One region of the Ureibacillus sp. FSL K6-2830 genome, then DNA from elsewhere that is predicted to be linked to it. Evidence: riboswitches for the same ligand, from Rfam matches in the RefSeq annotation. Region 1 holds a riboswitch; each other region holds the start of a gene.
The links. Region 1 has a riboswitch for thiamine pyrophosphate ahead of thiM (hydroxyethylthiazole kinase). Riboswitches for the same ligand answer to the same signal wherever they lie in the genome.
Positions count from the first base shown of each region.

Region 2: it holds a riboswitch for thiamine pyrophosphate, as region 1 does, so the genes downstream of both, thiT (energy-coupled thiamine transporter ThiT) here and thiM (hydroxyethylthiazole kinase) in region 1, are expected to answer to the same signal.
Region 3: it holds a riboswitch for thiamine pyrophosphate, as region 1 does, so the genes downstream of both, NSU17_RS06510 (LuxE/PaaK family acyltransferase) here and thiM (hydroxyethylthiazole kinase) in region 1, are expected to answer to the same signal.

Region 1 covers NZ_JBBOQR010000001.1:48,058-54,439, forward strand. The annotation lists gene thiE (thiamine phosphate synthase) at 1-538, opposite strand, end outside; gene thiD (bifunctional hydroxymethylpyrimidine kinase/phosphomethylpyrimidine kinase) at 531-1,346, opposite strand; gene thiM (hydroxyethylthiazole kinase) at 1,349-2,095, opposite strand; TPP riboswitch at 2,174-2,276, opposite strand; TPP riboswitch at 2,336-2,438, opposite strand; gene NSU17_RS00240 (reverse transcriptase-like protein) at 2,578-3,231, opposite strand; gene NSU17_RS00245 (carbonic anhydrase) at 4,045-4,839, opposite strand; gene NSU17_RS00250 (YqhG family protein) at 5,066-5,830, opposite strand; gene NSU17_RS00255 (DEAD/DEAH box helicase) at 5,872-6,382, opposite strand, start outside.
Region 2 covers NZ_JBBOQR010000001.1:2,191,054-2,197,435, forward strand. The annotation lists gene NSU17_RS10750 (exonuclease SbcCD subunit D) at 1-1,082, shown strand, start outside; gene NSU17_RS10755 (SMC family ATPase) at 1,079-4,156, shown strand; TPP riboswitch at 4,221-4,326, shown strand; gene thiT (energy-coupled thiamine transporter ThiT) at 4,421-4,981, shown strand; gene NSU17_RS10765 (acyltransferase family protein) at 5,068-6,063, opposite strand; gene map (type I methionyl aminopeptidase) at 6,282-6,382, shown strand, end outside.
Region 3 covers NZ_JBBOQR010000001.1:1,315,637-1,322,018, reverse strand. The annotation lists gene NSU17_RS06515 (acyl-CoA reductase) at 1-600, opposite strand, end outside; gene NSU17_RS06510 (LuxE/PaaK family acyltransferase) at 597-1,685, opposite strand; TPP riboswitch at 1,737-1,848, opposite strand; gene NSU17_RS06505 (MarR family winged helix-turn-helix transcriptional regulator) at 2,022-2,474, shown strand; gene NSU17_RS06500 (GNAT family N-acetyltransferase) at 2,495-3,016, shown strand; gene erm (23S ribosomal RNA methyltransferase Erm) at 3,635-4,495, shown strand; gene NSU17_RS06490 (MFS transporter) at 5,308-5,934, shown strand; gene NSU17_RS06485 (MFS transporter) at 5,898-6,382, shown strand, end outside.

The sequences.
Region 1 (6,382 bases):
CTAACACCATTTGTGCATTGAATGGAGTAATCCCACCAATTCCAACAATAGGGAAATTCGGATACATCTCCCTTGCTTTCTTTAAAAAATTAACCCCAGCTGGCTTTTTTGCATCAGGCTTCGATTTCGTTTCAAAAATTGGACCAATCCCTACATAATCTGCCCCTCCTTCGACAGCTTTCACCATTTCTTCTTTATTATGAACGGAAACACCTATTATTTTGTTTTTAAACTTTTCGCGAATTGCTTCTATCGGTGTATCATCTTGACCAACGTGAATGCCATCTGCGTCGATTTTTAATGCAAGCTCCACATCATCATTCACAATAAAAGGAACTCCATATTGTTTACAAAGGGATTGACATGATCTTGCAAATTGTTCTAATTCTTTCCCCATTAACGGTTCTTTACCTTTTTCCCTCAGTTGAAAAATCGTAATACCTGCTTTTAAGGCATCTTCTAGCACTGATAGCGGGGACTCATTATTACAATTCTCGTTACCCATTATGAAGTAAACAGCTAAATCCATTCTATTCAACAATTTCCACCTCTACTTTAGCACCAAAACGGTGAGCAAAGTGATTTGTTGGACCATGTCCACGTCCGATATTTAGTGGATTTTCAATTGCCATTTGAACAAATTTTTTCGCTTCGATAACGGACTCTTTTAACGAAAGCCCCTTACCTAAATTTGCTGTAATAGCTGCAGAAAAAGTACACCCTGTTCCATGGGTATGTTTCGTGTTAATTCGTTTTGATTTTAATTGGAAGGAAGAGCCGTCTTGAAAAAAGACCGTATCAACAGCAGATGGACCTTCAAAATGTCCGCCTTTCATTACTACACAATTAACACCAAGTTGCAAAATCTTTGCTGCTGCTTGTTGAATGTCATCTGCTGTTTCAATTTTCATACCTGTGATTGTCTCAGCTTCTGGAATATTAGGCGTTAATACGGTTGCTATTGGCAATAATTCATTTTTCATCGCTTGTACGGCCTCTTCTTGCAATAACGCTTGCCCACCTTTTGCAATCATCACTGGATCAACGACTATTTGAATATTTTTATCTATTAAATTTTTTGCAATCGTTTTAATAATATCTGCAGAAAATAACATACCTGTTTTTAATGCTTTCACTTCAAAATCTTGTAAAACCGTATTCAATTGTTGTTCCACAAATTCAGCCGTTGCAGGATAAATACCTTCTACGCCTAATGTATTTTGAGCAGTCAATGCGGTAATAACAGATGTACCAAAAACATTTAGCTCCTGAAATGTTTTTAAATCCGCTTGAATGCCAGCTCCCCCGCCGCTATCTGAACCAGCAATTGTCAAGACAATATTCATAGTTATTCACCTCTTGAAATTTGATGTAATCCATTTATTATTTCAACTTGGAAGGAACCAAGGTATTTTTCTTTCGACGCATTTTCAGCGACTTTTTTATAGTCAGCTAATACATTTCGAATATTTTCAAGTTTTCCTCCATCCAACGTTAATGCTGCAGCACAAATAGCACTTAATAAACAACCTGTTCCTGTTACTTGAGTCATTAACTCATGGCCACCACTAACTTGATAGTGTTCTATTCCGTCAGTCACGAAATCTTCTTTTCCAGAAACAGCAATAATTGCACCATACTTTTGAGCAGTTTCCTTAGCAACATTGGTAATATCCATTTCTCCTTGTCCGCTATCAACTCCTTTTGCTTGCCAATTAATTCCTGCAATTGCTGCTAATTCACCAGCATTACATCGGATTAAATCAAATTTAATCTCTTTTAATAAATTTTTTGCAGTTTCTTTACGATATGTTGTAGCCCCCGCTCCGACAGGATCAAGTACGACAGGAATATTTAGTTCATTTGCTTTTTTCCCAGCTAATATCATTGCTTCTACGGAATTTTTATTTAATGTTCCAATATTAATTAATAATCCGTTTGCAATAGCGACCATGTCTTCTACATCCAATGGCTCATCTGACATAACTGGTGAAGCTCCAATTGCAAGCAAACCATTTGCAGTAAAATTCGTTACAACGGTATTTGTAATACAATGAATTAATGGATTTTTTTTTCTTATTTTGATTAAGCTCATATATATCCTCCTATAATTGTAAAAATTTATGTAAAGAAAAAGCTCCTTTGCACGGCGCAAAAGAGCTTTGAAAATAGAACACAATCTTTCATTGCTCCCTACGACAGTGCTAACTGCATCAGGTTCTAAGGGTTAGGTGATATCACCTTCTCAGGCACTTAGGCCACCCCTGCAATTATCATATGAAATAAAAAAACTCTCCAAGTTTGGAGAGCAACAATACACATAATCATCATTCATACGATAAGGTATTTTGCTCCCTACGGCAGTACTAGCTGCATCAGGTTCTAAGGGTTAGGTGATATCACCTTCTCAGGCACTTAGGCCACCCCTGCAAAATTTAATAATTTTTTAGTTGTTATGAAAATTATAACACATTTTCATTTTATTTTTTCAAATAATTTAATAGAATTTAAAAAGATTGCTAGATAAAACAGCTAAATCACTTAAATTCTAGATTGAATGTCACAAGTTTTTCTCGATTAATCTAACTCTATTTTTCCTTCAATTATGGTATTATTCAATGCTTGAGTTGCTAATCGATCGACTTCTTCATTCCCTTTTCGCGAAACTAATTTAAATTCAGATTTGATTCCTAGTTGATTTAATTTTTCATCAATTTTATTCGCCCAATTTGTTAATTCTTTTTCATAAATAGGCCATTCTCCACTCATTTGATTAATAACAACCTGTGAATCACCAATGAATCGAACAGTTTGATGATGAACGCCTATCACTTCTAACTCTAGAATACTTCCGTATAATGCCGCATATTCCGCTTCATTATTAGATCTTAAGCCAAGTTGCATTAAATTTTTTCTAGTTCGATAAGATTTTCCGTTTTGTTCAAAATATATGGCAAATCCTAAACCGGCTTTTTGACTTTCTAAATCATAACCACCATCAAAATACACTGTCACATTGGATGGCTCAGTTTCGATTTCCTTTAAATATTTTTTTATTTCTTTAACAGACCATGTACTGTCATATTGATCAATAAAGGTCATATGTTTTACTTTTCCGGTTTTCTTTAATTCTTCTGCAATCAATAGGGCTTGAACTGGCGGCATTTCATCTGATCGAAAAGTTGTTTCCAATCCTTTATGATGATACGTCCATTCAATGGTTATTTTCATGAATAGAACCTCCCTGTTCCTGTTTCCTTCAACAAATCGATATGTGCATTAATGTAGGCTTTGGTTTTTAATTTTTTTTATGAAATGTAAACGAACATAACGAAACTTCAATCGCTTAATTCGATTATACATGATACGAAAAAATGAGCGGATGTTTGAATAATCTTCAATGAGATCAAGAATGACATGTTCAATCATAATGAAGAACCATAATGTAAGGAAAAGAACAAGGATTACACCATCAAATAATTTTGTGACTATCAAGTAATATGAATAGAAGAAGTATTTAATCGTTATAAAGATGAAGCTAACTGTGATGATAACTATTGGAATATATCGAAACAACAAAGTTTTTTTTGTGAAAACCATAAGGAGAAAACTTACAATACAACAAATCAAGACAAATATTACAGTTAACATATTAATAATCATTCAATTCACCTCACTATGCAACTGGATGAAGGAAATTACCACTTTTTTAGTTATTTTTTTCCTTTAATAACAAAAATATTCAATAACGTGAGGCATTTTTAAAACAGTAATCATAAAACGATTTATGTGCTTAATTAACACAAAAAGGAGCGATACCGCCCCTTATTCTTTAACCATTTAAAAAATTCAAAATAATCAACCTGTAGAATCACTCCCTCACTTTATTACTACAGCTGATTAAAACATGAATGCTCAGAAAGTAGATGAGAAACAAATTGTTCTACAACTTTGCTGTATTGAACCATAAAATATTCAACATATTTATAAAGTGCATTTCAATGTCAATCATTCATATGATATGAGGGATTATATTTAGAATATTTAATTGATGGTTATTTTAAAAATTTTCCTGTCATTCGTTGGTTGTATAGGTCGATTCGTATGACCGAAAACAACTCTAAACATTGTAATTTGTTCAATTGAAAATTCGATTGGCTCTTCAAATACAATCCAGTCAACCCCTTCTGTACAAGGAGGTGTCGTCAAAGAACCGGAATAGTAATACCCTTCCCTTACTTCAGGAATTAATTGTAATAAATTGAATGAATCCATTTCTTTTTCATTCATATTTTCATCTTGTATAAAGTTCCATATTTCTTTAATTGCTTCGTTTTCTTCTCCAGATTTTATAAATACCGCTATTACAGCATGGTCGCCTTTTTCATTTTCGTGTACGAGATGTAATTCCATATCATAGTTTTGATTTTCGATTTGATGTTCACTTGGTAAATGGAAATGGAAGGAATGAAATTTGTATTGTTCATTATCAACCGAAATAAAACTTGTATTCGATTTCGAATTTACTTTAAACTGATTTTTTTGTTTTATTAGTACAACAGGCTCCTTTTCATAATGTATGTTGATTCTTGGGGCATCTTTAAGAAGTACATTCTTGTATTCAATTTGTATAGGTGATTGCATTGTTCCTTTTTCACAAGCATGAACTTCCAATTCATTTGAAGTCTTTTGTTCTTCATTAGTATAAGAAACTTTTTTGAATGTATAGTCATTTTCTCCAGGCGATTGTTCAATAGTTGATTTTTGATAAGATAGATAACCAACTACACCAAGGCACAATGATAGCAAAAAAATCACAATATAATAGTTTAACTTCATCAATATTCCCCACCCATTTTTCCATTTTTTATTTAACTTAACCAAATAGATGATTGATTTATACTTCGGTCATGCTATATAGCACCATTCCCTTGTTTATAAACTTAATAGAGCTTGATTAAAAATACATACTTGCATGAGTGGGGAGCGGAGAGTCCAAGCCGCAAAAAAATAGTAGTACTTACCATAGCTTTGGTTAGTACTACGAAAATTAGAATGATTTCATTTATTTTAAGTAAAACAGTCCCCCGCTAACGATTTCAATTTTAATTCGAGGTTGAAATCGCTCTTCTAACGCTTTTTTCTCTATTTCATAAATTTCTGGTTTGTTTTCTACATCTTCATAAAAATGATCTAATATTTCTTGTTCCCTTTTCCATCGTTTTTTTGCCTCATCCGCCCAAGATAAATCATCATTTGCAATATAATTTTCAATTGCTGTTTCCAAACGTTCAATCGCCCTCATTGGAGAAACAATATAAGGTAGGCAATATGCGTTTTTTGGCAATTCATCCGTTAACTGCAACGCACATAATATATCTTGGAAGTCACTTTTGACGCTGCCATGAATTAAGTTAATTCCTAAAGAAAAGAGCAATTCCTTTGTTTGGTCTGTATGATAAGAAACTTTAAAATTTGCACCAATCCATGGAAATAAACTTGCTCCCTCAATATTCTCATACATTTGAACAAAACAGCCTAAGTCTTTCGTGGCTTGAAAAATTTGATGCATTCGCATCGACCCATAATGAATATATTCACCACGAATGTTTAAATTCTCTTTTTGTTTCGTAATAAAGGTTACTTTTAATGGGTTTGGCTCTCCTTTTGTACTTTCAATAAATTGCCAATAAAAAGGACGATTCATTATACGTTTATCAATATCAGCTGTTAATTGAACAGTTAAATAATCGGATGTTTCCTCTTCAATTTTACAATTTGTCTCTATAAAAAATGTTCGTAAATAATGATGGATTTGTTCAGCTATCATTCTTTTGCTCCTCCCAATTCGAGAAGTTTGCATTGGAAAATTTATGTGAAGCCTAACTGATCTTCTAACCCGAAATCTTCAAAATGGAAATTTGGCACAAAACTTGGAGAATTGTATATTGGCTCTTCCACTTTGTTTGATAAGATATCATCTATTTCTCCCACAACTTTTTCAAAGACATCGATTTTATTTGTTAATAAGTCGATGATGCGATCTTCAATTGTATTTTGAATAGCTAAATTGTAAATATATACATCTGATTGTTGACCAAAACGGTGTACCCGGCCAATTCGTTGCTCAATTTTCATGGGATTCCAAGGTAAATCAAAATTTACAACATGATGGCAAAATTGAAGGTTAATCCCCTCGCCACCTGATTCTGTTGCTATTAATACGTCAGCGTAATCTTTGAATAATTGCCTCATCCAATCTCGCTTATTTTTACTAAACTTTCCGTTAAACAACACACTTTTAATTCCTTTTTGATATAAATACCATTGTAAATAGTGTTGTGTTGCTCTATATTCGGTAAAGATAATGACTTTATCTTTT
Region 2 (6,382 bases), 2.1 Mb from region 1:
TAACAGCAATTGATGAAGAAAAACCGGACGTTGTTATCATTGCTGGAGACTTATATGATCGAGCTCTTCCCCCGGTGGAAGCGGTAGATTTACTTGATGAAATTTTTGCCGAAATCGTGCTGAAACGAAACGTGCCTGTACTTAGCATAGCAGGAAATCATGATAGCCCTACACGTCTTGAATTTGGGAGCAAATTGATGAAAGAGAGCGGATTGTACATTGTCGGCGAACTCGATCACCAATTAAAACCGATTATTTTACAGGATGAATTTGGAGAAGTGCATTTTCATCTTGTACCATTTGCAGAACCTTCCACTGTGAAAAATGTATTTCAATGCGAATCAATTAACACATACGATGATGCCATGAAAACTATCGTTGAAAAAATAGAAGAAAATATGGATAGAACGAAGCGTCATGTGTTCGTTGGACATGCCTTTGTAACGCATTCTGGAGAAAAGGGAGAAAATACAAGCGATTCTGAACGTCCGCTCTCAATTGGAGGATCTGAATGTGTCAATGCTCATTATTTCCAGGCATTTCATTACACAGCCCTTGGGCATTTACACAAAGCTCATTACGTATTAAATGAAACGATACGATATCCGGGATCTCCATTAAAATATTCGGCATCTGAAGCGAATCATCAAAAAGGATTTTTAATAGTCAATTTAGATGAAAATGGACAAGTTTCTATTGAAAAACGAAATTTCACACCGAGACGAGATTTGCGCATCATTGAAGGCACCATTCAAGAAATTTTAAAACATGATTACTGTGAAGATTATGTATTCGTACGATTGACTGATTTAACACCAGTTGTAGGAGCGATGGAACAAATTCGCACTGTTTACCCGAATGCCATGCATGTGGAACGAAAAACGATTCAAAGAATTGAAAGTGCTGAAGAGAATATTAAAATTCAGCGAGAACAATTGGATGATATGACGTTATTTAAAGCTTTCCATAAAGAAATTTTAGGCTTTGAGCCGACAGAAGAAGCTCTTCAATTATTTGAAGAAGTATTGAATGAAATGTTGCGTGATGAAAGAGAAATGAAAGAGGAGGCGGTGACGAAATGAAGCCAATTTTATTAAAAATGACCGCCTTTGGACCATACAAAAATGAAGAAGTGATCGATTTTACAAAACTTCAGGAAAGAAAGCTTTTCGTGATTTCCGGACAAACTGGCGCCGGAAAAACGACGATATTTGATGCCATCTGTTTTGCGTTGTATGGTTTTGGTAGCGGTCAAGACAGGAAAGATACAAAAATGCTGCGCAGTGATTTTGCAGAAGATGATGTGCATACTTCTGTTGAATTTGTTTTTGAAATACGTGGCAAAAAATATCGTGTTTTGCGCAGGTTGTCCCATGTGAAAAAAGGAAGAAAAACACCAACTGGTGAAAAATATGAGTTGTTTGAAATACTGCCAAATAACGAAGAAATTCCAGCGGTGGAACGGCAACGAGTGACGGATATTAATGAAAAGCTTGAAGAATTGATTGGATTAACTTACGAACAATTTAGCCAAATCGTGATGCTGCCACAAGGAGAGTTTCGTAAATTATTAACTTCTAAATCGGACGAGAAAGAAGAGATATTAAGAAAAATCTTTAAGACAGATCGCTTTGTAAAAATGGCTGATAAACTGGAAGAAAAGAAACGATTAGCGGATCAACAACTAAATGAAGCAAAGGCATTAAAAAATAGCTATATTAATCAAATTGAAGGAACATTACCAAAACGAGAATCATTGTTGTTTACAATGCTTAGTCAACATTCCAATATTTATCAGATTCTAGAAGGATTGGCAGAAGAACAGCAATATTATCAGAAAAAAATTAAAGATGATGAACGAATGTATCGAGAAGCTTTCAAAAAACATCAAGAGGCATATGAAGTTTATGTTGCGAATAAAAAGTTAAATGATCAAATTGATGAATATGAAAGGAAAAAAGAAAAGCTATCCTTTTTACAATCTCAAAAAGACCATTATGAACAAATAAAACAAACAATCGATGCAGCAAATCGTGCAAGCCGAATTTTCCCACTCTATTCTTATCTGATGGAACTGGATAAGGAAAAACAATCCATCGAAAAGAGAATGGAACTCGTTACAAAACAGTTAGAAGCAGCAAAATGGACATTTGCTAAAGCAGAAGAAATGTTCAAGATGGAAGCAATGAAAGAGGAAGAACGGGAACAAGCGAATGAACGAGTAAATGAATTAGAAAAACTTGTCCCTATTTATGAGCAAATGAACGAACAAATAAAGCTCGTGGACAAACTGTTGAATGAAAAAAATCAATTGCAAACTCGCCTACAAAACATAGTAAAACAGATCGAAGAAAAGGAATGGGCTATTCAACAGTTGAGCGAGATGATTGAAAAGCTGGAAGAAGACACAGAATCATTGAATGAACTATTAGAACAGCAACGACTATTAAGAGAAATTGTAGATACCTACACAAAATACTTTGAGGTAAACGCTGAAGTCCATAAACTAGAAAACGAATGGCTTAAAGCGACATCTACCTATGAAGAAGTTCAAAATATATATGCTCAGGAAGAGGAAAAATGGTTGAATAATCAAGCGGCCATTCTTGCGAAGAGTCTCCTGCCTGGAATGCCTTGCCCTGTTTGCGGTAGTACGGTACACCGAATCGAACATACAGCATCAACTGAAACCGTTAATCAAACGGAATTGAAAAAACTGAAAGCAACATTAGATGAAGCTCAGCAAAAGAAATTTGCTGTTCAAGGGAAATTAGAATCGAAACGACATCAATTACAAGAAATAGAACAAAAATTAATGCAATATCACGCGCCATTAAAAGAATATCAAAAATATGTTCATCAATTACAAGATATAAATATTGCTATAAAAGAAAAAGAACGTCAAAAAGAAATACTTACATTAAATAAAAAACAAATAAAAATTCTGCAAGATGAAAATGCACAATTAGTTCATTTTCGTAAGGAAATCGAACGTCAGTATCATGAAAAACATGAACAATACACGCAGAATAGTACGATTTTAGAACAACAAAAAAAATTAATACCAGAAGAGATTAAAGACCTTTCCCAATTACAAGTTGCACTTCAACAAGCAATCAGCAATAAGCAACAATTAAAACAATCTTGGGAAACAGCCCAAAAGCAGTATCAGGAAGCTAACAAACAAGTTGTAATGAATGAAGAGGCATTTAAACAAATAACTGAACAAGTGAAACATATTCAAGTAAAATGTCAACAATCAAAGGAAAATTTCCATTCAGCTCTTCTACAAGCAAGGTTTACATCGACGGAAGATTTTCTACTTGCTAGACGTCCAGAACAGGAAATTGAAGCTTTACAAATGCAATATGATAATTATTCAAAGGAGCTTCATTCTTTACAAGTGCAAGTGAAAGAGGAAGCAGAAAAATTAAAAGATAAAGAAAAGGTCGATTTAACAGAAGCTGAAAAAGAATTGGAAGCGTTGCAGTTTAATTATGAAAAAGCATTAGATGAATTAAACTACTCGAAAGCTTGTGAAAAACATTGCATCGACTTTGCAGAGAAGCTTGAAAGACTTGCCAATAATATATTTCAAATGGAAGAAAAATCGAATCAAATCATAGATTTATATAATTTACTTCGTGGACACAACAGCAAAAAAATTTCCTTTGAACGCTATGTACAAATGGGGTATTTAGAGCTCATTACAGAAGCAAGCAATCTTCGTTTGAAAAATTTATCGAACGGTCAATATTATTTGCAAGTTTCTGACCGATTGGAGTCCTACGGTAGGCAAAGTGGATTAGGATTAGATGTATATGATGCATACACTGGACAAGCAAGAGATGTAAAAACTTTATCTGGCGGAGAGAAATTTAATGCTTCGTTAAGTTTAGCACTAGGAATGGCGGATGTGATTCAAAGCTTCCAAGGAAATGTTCAAATCGAAACAATGTTTATTGATGAAGGTTTTGGCTCCCTTGATGAAGAATCGTTGATGAAAGCAATTGATACGCTCATTGAACTACAAAAATCCGGCCGAATGATAGGGGTTATTTCTCATGTGGAGGAATTAAAATCGGCAATGCCTGCTATATTACAAGTAGAAAAATTAAAAGAGGGCTATAGTAAAACATCCATTATATTAAAGTAAATAATGAGGTTGCAATCTTCATATAATTTGATAAAATGACATTATTCCCAATAGAATATAAGATTTGTACCACAAGGGGTGCTGATGAAGTCAGCTGAGAGTGTGCCGGATGCACTAACCCTTAGAACCTGTAAGTTAGTACTTGCGTAGGGATGTGGATAGAAACCGAAACAAAGACGTCTCGGCTCTGTCCGGACGTTTTTTATTTTGTAGTTTTCTATCCTTCTCTCAAGTTCTATAAACGAAGAGAAAGGAGATAATTGAATGAGAAACCAAAAATTATTATGGATGGTTGAAATTGCGATTTTTGCTGCAATTGGTTATGTGTTAGACCAATTGAAATTTTCTATTTGGGCGCAGGGTGGATCCGTTAGTTTAGTAATGCTGCCTATTATTTTAATCGCTATTCGTTGGGGACTATCTGCAGGACTTATGACTGGATTGATTGTAGGATTATTGAACATGACAATTAATCCTTATATTGTCCATTGGGCTCAAGCATTGCTTGATTATGTTTTTGCATTTACTTTCGTAGGATTTGCGGCAATTGTTCGTAAACAAGTGTTAGATGGAGTATCAGAAAATCGTAAAAATAAAATTGCATTATTTGTTATCATCGGAACAATTATTGGCGGTTTGTTGCGCTTTATTTGTCATACACTTGCAGGAGCTATTTTCTTCAAAGAATATGCAGGCGATCAAAATGCCTGGATTTATTCTATCGGGTATAATGGTTCATATATGGTTCCGGCTATTATTTTAACTGCAGTTGCAGCGGTGCTCATCTTTACTGCAAGCCCAAGATTGATAAAAAAAGAAAATTGATTACAATTGTGAATTAAAATAAAAAGCGAATTGGGAGACAATATTGTTTTCCTAATTCGCTTTTTTATGGATAAATTTTTATACGTTTATCTAATTTTACCTACAATCCATTTCCCAAAAGGTAAATACGAAATGCATTTTGAAATGGTAATGGCAACGATTACCGTTGATATCATCATTGCTAAAATTGCTAGATAACCATTGTTGAAAAATGATACAAAGTACTTTGCGGTTAATGATAGTATGTTCCAATGAATTAAATAAATCATAAATGCATACTTGCTAATAATTCGAATAATTTTAAAAGATGGAATCAGTTGTCCATAGGCTAAGATCATGCTTGTTATTCCAACGACAAAAGGAATCAAATCCATCCTTCTAGAATGTATTTCAACCATACCGAATTTATAGCCATACCAAATATAAAGAGCTGATAGTGCCGTGAAAATTACAGTGAAAATGCGATATTTTTTCAATAGTGGCTGAATTTTTTCATAATTTGCACCGATTATGAATGCGATTACAAAATAAACGAACCAAGCTGTTCCATACAATTTTTCATACTTCATATTTTCTTGAAAGAATGGATATGGTAAATCAAAAATTCGATGCTGCAGAAAATACAACAATGCACATAAAGGTAACACGACAAAAGATGGCCATTGAAATTTAATCATTAGCCAAAACAATAGATACAATTGAAGAATAACTAAAACAAACCAACCTACAAATTCACCTAGAACGATATTGTTATAAAAGGTTTGCCAAATTAGACCATTTTGGTAGTTATATTCAATGACAAGGGCATCAATAAAAGCCCAAAATATATATGGAAGTAAAATGAATTGAAGCCGTTTTGACCAAAACGATTGTGGGATTCCATCTTTATATTTTGCTGCAAGAATGATGATGGAAAGTAAAATAAATGTCGGTGTAGCATAACATAGAAGTATTCGGATATAATGAACCACTACTGAATTTTCAGAAAGACCTGATTCTAGGTTATAAAAAGTAGTTGAATGTAATAGTAAAATTGATAAACATGCAATAACTCTTAATAAATCCCACTCTTTAATTCGCAATGATAAAACTCCTAATGTTTATAATGTTTGATTATAACATGATTAAAATACCTTTGAAGGTCTAAATAAAATTTTCATTATATATTCTATCATTTCTTGAGTAAAATCATATATCATATTGTGTAGTACATTCCTAAATTTAAACTTGGATTTCCGAAAAACTTTATAGAGTATGTTATATTATAAAAAGAAATTGTATAGAAGAAAGGAACTTTTACATGATTGTAAAAACACAAGAAGAATTAGAAGCGTTAAAAAAAATTGGGCGCATTTGCGCGGAAATTCGGGATGCGATGAAAGCGGCGACTAAACCAGGCAT
Region 3 (6,382 bases), 1.3 Mb from region 1:
AAGACTCGGCTCGATCTCTGCTAAGGCTTTTGCAAACCAGCCGGCAAAAAGAGGTTCAGAACTTGAAACTTTTCCGATATTTCCTGCTTTTACTAGCAGACCAGATACGAAACTCCAAATAGGCAGTGCTGGAACATTCCCTGCCCATACATGGGTAATGAGTTCTGGTCCAATTGCTTTTGAAAAACCACCTTTTGCGCGCGGCTGAAAATGATCTAATAATAATGGATTTCCTAAATCTTCTACTAGGAAACGCTGGAGTTCGTGCTTGCGAAATGTTTTTAAAAAAGATGTAAGACCAAGGCGAATTACCTCCTCATCATAGCCGGTGACAATCGGAAGCAACTTTTCCGCCTGCTGTCGATAAGATGAACTGCGGTCCAAAAATTGTTCCGTTACATAACCGATGATGTCCACTACTGTTGATACCGACAGTGATTTTAAGATTTCCGCACTTTCTCTTTTCACTGTGTCAACGACTTTCTGTAATTGCTCAAGTGTAAGGAGAGGCAGTTCCACTTCTAAATCCTGAAACTTCAGGATTTTCTTATCAAATTTCGTTTCTCCGATATTTGGAATATATCCAGCTGTTATTCTCATTGTGCTGTTCCTTTCGCCAATTGAATAAACTCTTCTACCGCTAGCGAGCATCCCCTTACCTCGGCACCTTGAACTCTACCGAACAGATAAAATCCTTCATCAACCGCCATTCCTACATCCTCAGTAGCAACCGCCATTACGGAATTAAAGTTCGCTAAATCATAATGAACTAAAACACCACGTTCTCCTTCTGGAACCTCTTCACCTGTTAACGGATTGATGACTCTCGTACGAATCCAACTAGGTCCAGTTTTTATAGATGGAACGACCTCATTGCCATCATCATAAAATTGCGTGCTTAGCTCTGTTATGCCGTACATATTAATACAATTGCTTCTATCTACACCGAAATATCTTTCAAGCAACTGATAAAATTCATTTAAATCTAATTCCTTTGATTTATTTTTATAACCACCAGTATCAAGAATTTTGCTTCCCTTCGGCAGATTAAACGTTTTTCCTAAACGCTCCAATTCCTCAAACAAATGAACAAAACTGAAACTTGCTCCGAGCAAAGCAAATGGTTCTCCTGTTTTTTCGGCATGTTCCAACTCACTGATGATTTTTTGAATATGTACGCCGTTCTCTTTTAATAAATAGCAGCTGTCCTCTGTGCCAAACTCTTTCATGACAAGAGCTAAATAATGGGCTAAGGATGAGTGCGGCATTTTCTCTTCAGTTGGAAACAAAATTCCCATGCGGATGCGATTTGTTTCTTTCATAAACCGTTCTTTAAAGTTGATAATCATGGAAAGTTCTCTGATTTCGAGAGTGGAATGAAAGTGTTTGCCTTGTTTTCCTTGGGTTGTTCCGCTTGTCATAAAGACTCTAACCGCTGCCTCTGGATCTGAACATGTCAATGGAACCTCTTTAAAGGCACTCATCGGCACATAAGGAATGTCTCGCCAATTTTTCACAAGCCGCGGTGTCTTTCCTTTTTGACGGCAAAATGTTTGAAAGGGAAGATTATGTTTGTATTGATAATTAAAAATACGTAAAGCTAAGTTATTAAACTCTTCTTCTGAAGCTTGATTCTTTTTTATAAATTGAGAAAGTTCCTCTATGATTTCTCGATGCTGCGTCATCGGTTTTCACCCTTTCCAAAATAAAATGCACCCTGCCTAAGCAAAGTGCATAATTCGACTTACTACACTCCCTGCGCTGGCATTATCCAAATCAGGTTCAAACGGTCAACGACGGATTAGTCGTACTCTCAGCCTGCTTCCGCAAGCCCCCGGTTAATATATTCAGTTTCAATATAAAGTCTACTTATTCTTGTGAAAGATTGCAAATTTTTTTGAATTTTCATCCTAAGATTATGTAGATATTCAATTGGTTTTATTTTTTATTGTAAATGCAACAAAAGTTGAGTATAATGAACTAAAAATATTGCATTTACAACAAAATGAGAGGGGTTCATTATGAAAGAAGTTCTTCGTGAAATCGGGATGATAGCACGAGCACTAGATTCAATCAGTAATATCGAGTTTAAAGAATATGACTTAACAAAAGGTCAGTATTTGTACCTTGTACGAATATGTGAGAACCCGGGAATTATTCAAGAAAAGTTGGCTGAAATGATCAAAGTGGATCGGACAACTGCATCACGCGCCATAAAAAAACTAGAAATGAACGGATTTGTTGAAAAGCGAGAGGATCCACAAAATAAAAAAATTAAGAAACTCTATGCGACCGAGAAAGGCAATAATGTTTATCCGTTTTTAATAAGAGAACATGATCATTCTAACGCTGTAGCTTTACAAGGATTATCTGAAGCAGAAGTGGAAACATTATTCAATCTTTTAGAGCGGGTAAGAAAAAATGTTGAAAAAGATTGGGAATACGTTAAGAAGGGAAACAAACGAAATTATTGATATGAGGAGAGATGTTCACTATGACAATTAAAATAAAAACATGTACCCTTGAAGATTTGCACACATTACAAGAAGTGGGCATTGAAACGTTTTATTACACATTTAAAGATCAAAATTCGCCTGAAAATATGAAAGTATATTTAGAAAAGGCATTTAATCTAAAACAATTAGAGAAAGAGCTATCCAATATTCATTCACAATTTTTCTTTGTCTATTACCAAAATGAATTGGCTGGCTACTTAAAAGTCAATAGTGATGATGCTCAGACGGAAAAAATGGGCGATGAATTCCTTGAAATTGAAAGAATTTATATTCGAGAGAAATTTCAGAAGCATGGACTTGGAAAAGCCTTGCTAAATAAAACAATGGAAGTTGCAAAAGAATGGAATAAAAAGAAAATTTGGCTTGGGGTTTGGGAAAAGAACGAAAATGCAATTGGTTTTTATAAGAAAATGGGATTTGTTCAAAAAGGATTTCACTCCTTTTATATGGGGGATGAAGAACAAACGGACTTGATCATGATTAAAACATTGGAAGATTGATTAGCATGTATATACTGAAATATTGGCATATAAATTTCATTTCTTATGATTCTATATTTCATGATTCAGTTAATAAACTTTCGCATTCGTCAAACAAATCATATTTATCATTAGGTTCGAACACATAGACTGTCCCCAATAGTTCCATTTGACAATTTGATTCAGGACCAATATACTGTTTTTGTATTCATCATTAAAGGAGGATTATTAAAAAAGTGACACACTCAATGAGACTACGTTTCCCAACTTTGAACTAATGAATTGAATATGTTCAAAGGCTCTGCTTGTGAACGGCAGAGTAAATGGGAGTAGTCTGTCCTTTTTTAATAATCTTCATTTTTCATTTTTGAACCACATTTTTGTAATATCACTATTTATGGTTGATATTAATTAATGGGTTAATAACGTCATTTCCGAAGGCAGATTATTTCTGCCTTTTTTCTATTATTAAGGAATTTCACTTTCTTTCGATAGATTTGTACTACACCTAAGTACAAGTCCTTTTTTGATGCCTATCTTGTCAATATGTTATTCCAAACGAATGAGGGCGGATCTTCTTCCATTTGCTCTAAATCGCAAGCAGATGCTTGTGATTTTTTTAGAAAGGAAGAAGAATTAATGACTAAAAATCGTAAACATCGAAGAAGTGAACCACCCAATTTTTTAGGACAACATTTAATGCATAATAAGAAATTAATAAATGAAATAGTAGAAATTGCAAATGTAACTCGACATGATTTAGTTTTAGAGTTTGGTGCTGGAAAAGGTGCATTGACGTCGGTGTTAAGTAAAAAAGCAAGGGGGATACTGGCTATAGAATATGAAGGAAAATTTGTAAGTTTATTAAAAGAGAAATTTGCTGAAACCGGTAATGTTAAAATCATTCATCACGATATATTACAAATTCAATTGCCGAAAGAACCTTTTATCGTTGTTTCGAATATTCCCTATTCGATTACGACGCCCATTATGAAGATGTTATTGAATCATCCGATAAGTGGATTTCAGAGAGGAGCAATAGTAATGGAAAAGGGAGCGGCAAAAAGATTCACCTCTCAATTTGTGAAGGATCCATATATCATTGCTTGGAGAATGTGGTTTGATATTCGATACGTAAAAGAAATTTCTAAGAAAAACTTTTCTCCCCAACCAAAAGTAGATTCGGCACTGATTACGATAAAAAGAAAAGTAAATCCAAAAGTTCCTTATAAAGATTATTTCATTTTTTGGGGATTCGCAGACTATGTATTGCAAAACCCGCAGATGCCAATTGACTTTGCATTAAGGGGCATTTTTACAGCACAGCAAATCAAAAGGGTTAAAAGAAGTTTGGGCATAAAAAGTGAAACGCCAGTTGGCATCCTATCAATAGAGCAATGGGGTATGTTGTTTGAAACGATGGTAAAATATGTTCCAAAACACAGATGGCCTAAATTAGACAAGCGGAAATTAATCAAATGGAAAAATTCTAAACGATAAATGAAGGAATATAAACATTATAATTGAAGGTAATCTAATTACTTTACCTCATACTAAACAATAAAATCTGAATAACAAGATGTATTTAGAATGGAAATTGAAGCAGATGCTAGGATAAAATCCTCCTAAATAGAAAAATAGCCCATGAAGTTTTGCACATTGCAAAATTTCATGGGTTTATATTTTTTTAGGTTTTAAAAAACTTTCAGGATATCCATTACATTCATCATGTACAAAAGTAAAAGAAGGATTCTCCTTTTTTATTATATTTAAGCCAGTTAAGTATCAACTTCTTTTCTATTAATTAAATGGAAGAATTTAATAACATTAACAGAATATTTGATACAAGCCAGAACGGAGAAAAGAGGGAAGTAAATATTAAATTTTATAGTCTTAACCTTGCTACATCTCCAATAGTATCTTCAAAGAAACTAAACCACATTAAAGTGCCTACTTATCACTTTCATACTTCATTGGCATAATGGATTTCGTTGAACAAAACAATTTAATGGAGGGATTTAAAACAAAACTTGCAACAAAAGATTATCGAATCGGGTCCTTGGGAACGACATGGTGAACTTGTTTTTGGCAGGAGCCCATTCGTTATGCATAAGAAGATATTCAACAAGTATGTGAAGATTATAGAAACGGTACTTTTTTGAATGAATCTAATTAAAGCATAAAGAAAGTTGGGATATTAGATGAAAAAAAGTGTCTTATTAATTATCGCTTTATTTATGGCTTCGCTAAATCTACGTCCAGCTATTAACTCAATCGCCCCTTTACTAGAGAGCATTAGAACAGATCTTCGAATGAGTGCAGCTGTCGCAAGTTTGTTGACTGCCATTCCAGTGCTTTGTATGGGTCTTTTTTCTCCAATCGCCGTGAAAGCTGGGGGAAAATGGGGAATTGAACGGGTAATCGGCTTATCGCTTTTAATTATTGGAGTTGGTACTGTTATTCGTTTGTTCACAGATTCTGTATCATTTCTAGTAACAACAGCTATAATTGCAGGTATCGGTATCGCTTTGATAGGTCCACTGTTGTCTGGTTTCATTAAAGAGCATTTTCCTAATCAAGTACCTTTTATGGTTTCAGTATATACCGTAGCTCTGACTTTGGGGGCAGCAATTAGTTCTGCACTCTCTACATCGCTAGAGAATAGCTTTAACTCCTGGCAAACTTCCCTTGCATTTTGGGCAATTATAGCATTCGTAGCTGCAGTTATCTGGTGGTTATTTGTAAATCAACAAGTCAAAAAATCAGCTCACACTGCTACTTCTGGAACAAAAGTTCAATTGCCGTGGGGGAACGGTAAAGCATGGATTCTTACATTGTCCTTTGGTCTGATGGGTATGCTATTTTACTCAATTACGGCATGGCTACCTCAATCATCCAAGGAATGGGGTACACGAAAGATTACGCCGCAATCGCATTAACAATTTTCGTAGTCGTGCAAATACCAGTTAGCCTAGTGCTTCCAATTTTGTTAAGAAGGTTTCACTCCCGTCGTTTCTGGTTGATTGTAGAATCCATTATAGAACTTGTTGGATTTATTTTACTCGTGCTAAATATTGAACCGTTGCTAGCTTCTGCATTGATAGGTATTGGAGCAGGCGGATTGTTTCCTTTAAATCTTCTTTTGCCAATTGATGCTACAGATAACGCTCATGAAGCAGCCTCTTGGTCGGCCATGATACAATCTGCTGGTTATGTAATTGGTGCATTAGGTCCTATTATTCTCGGTTGGATTTATGACGCAACGAACAGCTTTACTTCTGCAGTAGTTGGAATGATAGTGATTGTTCTAATAATGATGATTTTTCAATTTGCAGCAACCGCAAAAAGAAGTGTTAACACATTACACATTCAAGGGGAAAGCACAAG